2 linked regions of the Brasilonema sennae CENA114 genome follow. The protein of the gene in region 2 interacts with the protein of the main gene of each other region in a pairwise test. Links are inferred from orthologs where the notes say so. Each region holds a gene or a part of one and is shown on either strand. Other genes may lie near its edges.

Evidence for each region. Proteins that work in one complex are often made in the same cells at the same time.
Region 1: the proteins of ligA (region 2) and leuS interact in binary tests that used the Escherichia coli proteins (3 or more experiments, as listed by UniProt). The link is inferred for Brasilonema sennae CENA114 from one-to-one orthologs.

What each region holds. Positions count from the first base shown.
Region 1 is NZ_CP030118.1:5,014,146-5,018,103, reverse strand. The notes cover bases 798-3,945. They hold leuS (leucine--tRNA ligase), read left to right. Parts: upstream 798-1,158; coding sequence 1,159-3,732; downstream 3,733-3,945. Other genes in these bases: DP114_RS21015 (hypothetical protein), read right to left, coding at 3,885-3,945; DP114_RS21025 (shikimate kinase), read right to left, coding at 798-1,017. Also shown: DP114_RS21030 (nuclease-related domain-containing protein), read left to right, coding at 1-428; more of DP114_RS21025, read right to left, coding at 430-797; more of DP114_RS21015, read right to left, coding at 3,946-3,958.
Region 2 is NZ_CP030118.1:753,691-758,096, reverse strand. Bases 821-3,740 are described here. They hold ligA (NAD-dependent DNA ligase LigA), read left to right. Parts: upstream 821-1,211; coding sequence 1,212-3,269; downstream 3,270-3,740. Other genes in these bases: DP114_RS03145 (GNAT family N-acetyltransferase), read right to left, coding at 3,314-3,740; DP114_RS03155 (class I SAM-dependent methyltransferase), read left to right, coding at 821-995. Outside these bases: more of DP114_RS03155, read left to right, coding at 177-820; more of DP114_RS03145, read right to left, coding at 3,741-3,892; DP114_RS03140 (peptidoglycan-binding domain-containing protein), read right to left, coding at 4,287-4,406. UniProt on the Escherichia coli protein: DNA ligase that catalyzes the formation of phosphodiester linkages between 5'-phosphoryl and 3'-hydroxyl groups in double-stranded DNA using NAD as a coenzyme and as the energy source for the reaction.

The DNA.
Region 1 (3,958 bases), 4.3 Mb from region 2 along the record:
AAGAAGAGGTAGCGCGACTGTTAAAACCTCTGGAACGCCAAGGCTGGATAATTGAATACAATGTTCCGCTTAAGCGCTGGGGTGATGCGGATGTATTTTTGTGTTCCCCTAAAAGCAATTATTTTGTAATAGATGTCAAAAGTAACAAAGGCAGAATATTTTTTGATGGTGCTATGCTGAAGCGACGCTACGGCAAGCAGGTTCATGATTTTTACGGGAAAAACTTGTTACAAGCAGTTAAGGGTCAGGCAAGTGCTTTAAAAGATATGAAGCGCGTGAGTTTTGTGCAACCAATCATTTGTTTTACACAGGCAAATCTAGAGAAAATCAAGCAGAACAAGCAAATTAATGGTGTATATGTAGTTAATGCAGTAAATTTATTAAGTTTATTGACGTCAGCACCAAAGAAATTGACAAAATATAGCTAGTTTAACAACTGGTTGAATGGTTCCAACCATACAAGGACTTACCCTTTATCAAGTTGAGAATCTCGCTGCAAGTTTCTTCTGGTGTCTTGCCTTTGGTGTATAGCGTGAACTTCGCAAGCTCATAGTTTGAGGCGTGTCTGATGAAGTGTTCGTTGATGTTTGGTTTATCATCTGGCACATACTTATTGCGCTCATTAAGGATCTGCACCGACTCATATTCGTTGGGTGATCGAAGTAAAAGAACAACATTAGGATACGGTGCTAGAGCTTGCTGAACTCGTTGGAATAAAACAGCGTCCTCATACACGGAATGACCAGCCCCAAAATCAATGATGCATTGGTTATGTTCGGATAGCAGCCTTTCAACAGCATAGGCTTCAAATGGCTTCCAATACTGGTAGACTCCCCAGAACCCCTCAGTTTCTCGTTTATGCTTTGCTAGTTCCTCGTCATAGCCGATCGCTTTGTAGTAGTCCCACCGTCGCTCATCCATCGAGTATTGTGGAAGACTGAGCCTGTGAGCTAGAAGCGCCCCAATCGTAGTTTTGCCAGTACCAATCGGACCAATGAGAATGATGTCTGATTTCATGTTCTTCTATTGTCAGCCACAGAACCGCTGCCAACACCATCGCTTTAATATGCGCGGATCGCAGTGCCGTCACGGTAACTCTAGAGTATGCCACAATAGCGAAACAGAAGCGACTATTAAATTCAGTTAGGAGTTCTCGTTGTGGAGTCCCGATATAACCCAGCAGCAATTGAGGAAAAATGGCAAAAAACATGGACTGAACAAGGCTTAGATAAAACTATTACAGATAGCAATAAGCCAAAATACTACGCGTTGTCCATGTTCCCTTATCCTTCGGGCAGCCTGCACATGGGTCACGTCCGTAATTATACGATTACTGATGTAATTGCTCGCCTCAAACGGATGCAAGGTTATCGGGTACTACATCCTATGGGTTGGGATGCTTTTGGCTTACCAGCAGAAAACGCCGCGATTGATAGAGGAATACCGCCGGCGAAGTGGACGTATGAAAATATGGCTCAGATGCAGCAACAATTAAAGCGTCTTGGCTTGTCCATTGATTGGGATTGCGAACTTGCCACGTGTTCGCCTGATTATTATAAGTGGACGCAATGGATTTTCTTGCAATTTTTAAAAGCGGGGTTGGCTTACCAAAAAGAAGCTGCTGTAAACTGGGACCCAATTGACCAAACTGTCGTGGCAAATGAGCAAGTTGACGGCGAAGGACGTTCCTGGCGTAGTGGTGCCAAAGTTGAACGCAAACTCTTGCGGCAGTGGTTTTTAAAAATTACTGACTACGCTGAAGAATTGTTGAATGACCTCAACAAATTACCAGGTTGGCCAGAACGCGTCAAGTTGATGCAGGCAAACTGGATTGGTAAATCCACAGGGGCTTACTTGGAATTTCCCATTGTTGGGATGGAAGAAAAAATCGGCGTGTATACCACACGTCCAGATACAGTTTTTGGCGTTAGCTACGTTGTGTTAGCGCCAGAACATCCTTTGACAAAGCGCGTCGCTACACAAGAACGAGAAGCAGAAGTAGAAGCTTTTATTCAAGAGGTTTCCAATCAAAGCGAGTTGGAACGCACCGCTGAAGATAAACCCAAGCGCGGAATTCCCACTGGGGGTAAAGCAATAAACCCGTTTACTGGAGAAGAAATTCCTATCTGGATTGCTGATTACGTGTTGTACGAGTACGGTACGGGCGCAGTGATGGGCGTTCCCGCACACGACGCACGAGATTTTAAGTTTGCCAAGGAACAGAATCTGCCTATTAAAGTGGTGATTGTACCACAGGCAGAAGCAGATAAGGATTCTACTCCACAAGCGGCATATACAGAACCAGGAATTGTGGTTAATTCCGGTCAATTTGATGGCATGGCTTCCACAGATGCTAAGAGTGCGATCGTGGAATACGCTGAAAAACAAAGTTTTGGCAAAGCACGCGTACAGTATCGCTTGCGGGATTGGTTGATTTCACGGCAAAGATACTGGGGCGCACCCATCCCAGTGATTCACTGTCCGAACTGTGGCACAGTACCAGTTCCTGAAGAAGATTTGCCAGTGCAGTTGCCAGAAAATGTTGAATTTTCTGGACGCGGACCTTCACCCTTGGCTAAATTGGAAAATTGGGTGAATGTGCCTTGCCCAACTTGTGGTACTCCGGCAAAGCGGGAAACTGACACGATGGATACCTTTATTGATTCCTCGTGGTACTTCTTGCGCTTTACCGATGCTAAAAATGAGCAACAGGTTTTTGATTCCGCGAAGACAAATGACTGGATGCCAGTGGATCAATATGTAGGTGGTATTGAACACGCGATTTTGCACTTGTTGTATTCGCGGTTCTTTACAAAAGTATTGCGAGACAGAGGTTTGTTGAATTTTGATGAACCTTTCCAACGCCTGTTGACTCAAGGCATGGTGCAGGGTTTAACTTATTTAAATCCTAACAAGTCTGGAAAAGATAAATGGATTCCTTCCTATCTTGTTAGTAATCCAAATGACCCTCGCGATCCGCAAACAGGTGAATTATTGCAACGCCTTTACGCCACCATGTCTAAGTCTAAGGGCAACGGTGTCGCACCAGAAGAAGTTATCAGCAAATATGGTGTGGACACTGCCCGGATGTTCATCTTGTTCAAAGCGCCCCCAGAAAAAGACTTGGAATGGGATGAAGCTGATGTGGAAGGACAATTCCGCTTCTTGAACAGGGTTTGGCGATTGGTTACTGATTTTACCCCCCAGTCTAGAAAAGTTAGCAATCGGCAAACTCAATTGAGTAAAGCAGAAAAAGACTTGCGGCGGGCAATTCACATTGCTATCAAAGAAGCTACGGAAGATATGGAAGGTGAATATCAATTCAATACGGCGGTATCAGAATTGATGAAATTGAGTAACGCTTTGGCTGACGCTAGCTGCAAAGAGTCACCGATTTATGCAGAAGGTATTGAGACTTTGGTGGTGTTGCTGGCACCTTTTGCACCTCACATTTCTGAAGAATTGTGGCAGCAATTGGGTCATAACGAATCAGTCCACAAACAAGCTTGGATCAAGTATGATGAATCTGCCTTAGTTGCTGATGAAATAACTTTGGTGATTCAAGTTAACGGCAAAAAGCGTGCAGATCTTCAAGTTCCGGCACAAGCAGATAAAGCAGAGTTGGAAAAGTATGCTCGTGAGTCAGAAATTGTCCAGCGTTTTCTTGAGGGTAAGGAAATTAAAAAGGTGATTGTGGTGCCAGGAAAGTTAGTAAATTTTGTCCTTGGTTAAAGGGTTTTTCTCATTGACGAAATGAAGAAAAGGAAGAAGGTAATATCTTTGTTGCCTTCTTTTTTATTTGTGCTTTTTTAGGCGATCGCATAGTTCATATCGTGATTCAGCAACGTCTGAAATCTGATAAAGTTGATGTCAATAATTTGGTTCTATCGACCAAATGCACCAACACCGTAGTAACAAGGATTATCACTGCAACTAGCCATATTAACCCGAATTCGAT
Region 2 (4,406 bases):
CAAAACTTTTTAGGCTCTTGATTGCTGGAGAACACTGTTGTTAGTGATTTTTTCCATCATTCTGTTGTGTTTTACTAAGTATTTCACACTCAGCGTTATCTTACGCTACAATTTCATCTAAAGTACTAATAAGAAACTTTATTATTAAATAATGAAGTGAGTTAGTAGAGGTATTTATGATTAAAACCAAGGTTGACTTAGGTATCGTACAAGAAACACTACTCATCCCACTTTGGGGAAGGGCGTCTGAACTACAGCAAACCGAGCCGATCATCTGTGATCCCAAATCGGCTGAGATTCTTGAGGCAATTGATTACGATTTTGATAAATTTGCTCCTGCTAAAAACTCTCAGATAGGTGTTTGTCTGCGAGGGATGATTCTTGACAATTGGGTACGCACCTACCTCAAGCAGTATCCGCAAGGTTCGGTTGTCGAGATTGGTGCTGGACTGAATACGCGCTTTGAACGAGTGGATAACGGTGAAGTACGGTGGTTTGATTTAGATTTACCAGACTCAATGTTACTACGGAAGCAATTTTTTGAGGAAACCGAACGCCGTAAATTTATCACTGCTTCTGCTTTAGAGACAGACTGGATAGAAAGTGTAAAAGCAGTTAGTACAGAACCTTGCTTGTTTGTAGCAGAAGGAGTCTTGATGTATTTTAACGAACAGCAAGTCAAGCAGTTGTTTACTAATCTTTTAGAGCATTTTCCTGGTTCTTGCTTTGCCTTTGATTGTGTGTCGCAGTTTTGGATAAAAAATCAAAAAAGACATGGTGCGCTTAAGTACACTTCGGCAAAGATGTTTTGGGGTATCTCAGATATTCGCCAGATTCAAGATTGGGATTCCCGATATCAAGTGATGGAAGCTTGTGGGTTTGCAGATCTACCAGCTAAATATTTGCAGCGTTTTCCCTTAATATTTCGCTTGCTGTTTTCGTATATTCCTCTGCTACGAAATTCCTATCGCTTAGCTTTAATGAAATTAGGTTGAATTCAAAATATTTCAAGTTTACACAAGGGCAAAGATATAGCAGTTCTGACAGAACGTGCTTCTACTAAGAAGTAGAGGACAAGACTTGTGAAATTTAATTAAGCTATAAGCTGTAGCTTTCAGCTGTTTGGGTGTTAGGATTAATAGCCAACCTACTCCATCCCTCAAAAGGCAGAATGCTGAAAGCTGCAAGCTAGTAGCGATTAAATGACGGAGATGGATGTAGTGCAAGCGATAAACACAGAAGCCAAACAGCGCGTTCAAGAACTGCGACAATTACTACAAAAGGCGAGCTTAGCCTACTACGTCCTTGATTCTCCCATTATGGAGGACGCAGTTTATGACCAGTTATATCGAGAATTGCAACAACTGGAAAATCAGTATCCAGAATTGGTTGCACCTGATAGCCCCACTCAACGGGTAGGAGAGAAACCAGCAACTCAATTTCTCTCAGTTCGCCACAATGTTCCACTCTATAGTTTAGAAAATGCGTTTAACATTGACGAGTTAAAGGCATGGGAAGGGCGCTGGCGGCGACAAGCACCTAACGTAGGAGAGGTGGAGTATGTCTGCGAACTGAAAATTGATGGTTCTGCCTTAGCGTTGACATATGAAAATGGTATTCTCACCAGAGGTGCAACTAGGGGTGACGGAGTTATGGGTGAAGACATCACCCAAAATGTGCGGACTATTCGCTCAATTCCCTTGCGCTTGAATGTAGAGACATTACGTGAAAACTCTCTTCCAGAGAGGATAGAGGTGCGAGGTGAAGCGTTTTTACCTTTGGAAGTGTTTAAACAAATCAATGAGGAAAGGCAAAAAGTCGGTGAAGCAGTCTTTGCTAATCCTCGAAACGCTGCTGCTGGAACCCTCAGACAATTAGACTCCCGAACTGTAGCCCGACGACGGTTAGATTTCTTTGCCTACACGCTACATATTCCTGGTAGAGATGATGCTAGTATCGCTAATACTCAGTGGGAAGCTCTGGAATTGTTACAAAAGTTGGGGTTTCGCGTCAACCCTAACCATAAGCTTTGTCCTTCTCTGGAAGATGTTGCACAGTATTATGGATACTGGGACACCGAAAGGCTGAATTTGCCTTACATGACAGATGGGGTGGTGGTAAAGCTGAATTCTTTTAAGCTGCAGGAACAACTGGGGTTTACGCAAAAGTTTCCCCGTTGGGCGATCGCCCTAAAATATGCAGCAGAAGAAGCACCCACCCGTGTAGAAAATATTGCTGTCAACGTGGGAAGAACGGGGGCGCTGACTCCTCTTGCTCAAATGCACCCTGTGCAACTCGCAGGGACAACGGTTTCTCGTGCTACCCTACATAATGCTGACCGTATTGCTCAATTAGATATCCGGATTGGTGATACAGTTATTGTCCGTAAAGCTGGGGAAATTATTCCAGAAGTCGTGCGGGTTCTTAAAGAACTCCGTCCTGAGAATGCTCAAAGCTTTGTTATGCCTTCCCATTGTCCGGTTTGCTCAAGTGCAGTGGTTCGGGAGATGGGAGAAGCGGTGACTCGCTGCGTTAATATTTCTTGTCCAGCTATCCTGAAGGGGGCGATCGAACATTGGGTGAGTCGCGATGCTTTGGATATCAAGGGTATGGGCGAAAAACTGGTGCATCAACTTGTGGATAAAGGAGTGGTGCATTCTGTTGCCGATGTGTACAACTTGACAGAAGAAAAGTTATGTGCATTGGAGCGGATGGGGAAAAAGTTGGCACAGAAGTTGGTGGAGGCGATCGCCCAATCAAAAAACCAACCTTGGTCACGCGTGTTGTATGGTTTGGGTATTCGTCACGTTGGTAGCGTGAATGCTCAATTGTTGACACAGAAGTTTCCCACGGTGGAACAGTTGGCGCAAGCTTCACAAGCAGATATTGAAACTGTTCACGGTATCGGTGAGGAAATTGCTCAGTCTGTACACCAGTGGTTCCACATCAGTGCAAATCAAAGTTTGATTTCTCGGTTGAAAGATGCTGGGTTGCAATTTGCTGGTGCTGTGGAGGAAACTGCGGTGAGTCAGAGTCATCAAAAGTTTGCTGGGAAAACTTTTGTGATTACTGGTACGCTTCCTACTTTGAAGCGGGATGAGGCGAAGGAGTTGATTCAGAAGGCTGGTGGAAAGGTGACGGATTCTGTGAGTAAGAAAACAGATTTTTTGGTTGTGGGTGAAGAGGCGGGTTCTAAGTTGGTAAAGGCGCAAGAGTTGGGTGTTCGTCAGTTGAGTGAAGGGGAGTTGTTGGAGTTGTTGGAGGATTAACGAACCGCAGAGGCGCAGAGAACGCAGAGGAGGAGAGTAAACATTCATTGACGCAAATTATAGCCGTCAGCGATGACACTCTGGCGGGCAAGCCACTCGTCATGCAATAAGGCGTAGATATACTCGTCTTGCCATTCGCCTTTGATGAATTGGCTTTGCCGTAAATGCCCTTCACGCCTCATGCCAAGACGTTCCATAAGCCGAAAGGATGCTGTATTACGTGTGTCGCAGATCGAGGTGATTCGGTGTAACTTGCGGTGTGCAAAGCCATAGGTGAGTAATACTTGTGCCGCCTCTGTTGCATAACCATGTCCCTGATAACTCGGGTGAAGTGACCACCCGATTTCGCCCTTACTTTGCGCTTTTGGCAATAGGTTCATGCTAACCTCGCCAATCATTTTGGCGTCGCCTATATGCTGAATGGCAAACGCGATATAACCGCCCTCATCGCCAATTTCCACTACTGCTTGTCGGGTAAGAAAGCCCATTCCTCGCTCTTCGGTAAGTGGTTCTATAGGCGTATATCGTAAAACCTCAGGGTGAGTTTGATATGTCAGAAAATCAAGCAAATCTGTCTGTGCCATACGGCGTATAATTAACCGTTTTGTTACCACTGGTTCCATACTTTTCTTCACCTATTTCCGCAAGGAGGCTCGCGCCAAATCAAAGATTATGGCGTCGAGACGGCAGGCGCTACAAGTCGGGAAACCCGCCCAACGCGCTACCTCAGGAATTGTGGGTTAAAAACGCAACATCCCCCGACTAATAGCAACCGTAGGTAGTTTACTTACAGCATCATCAGCGACCAATTCAAGCTAAGACATGATCAAAGAAGTCGTTGGATGAATAGTGGTTTAATAGCGTTCGCGCAGGGTGTCCCCTTGCGACTCAGCGTGCCGTAGGCATAGCCCCCGGATTCATCCGTGGAGAAGAAAAGCATTTTCGCGCACCTGTTACCTCCGGATTCATCCGTGGGGATATTCTGAATTCTGACTCCTTCTCACACAGCTTGTTGTATTAATCGCCGATAATTCCACCCCACGTGAGTGGACCAACAACCCCTACCGTATTAGAGTCTATCTCACCAGACTTTTGTGTTTTAATGACGGCTGCTTTTGTGTTTGAACCAAATATACC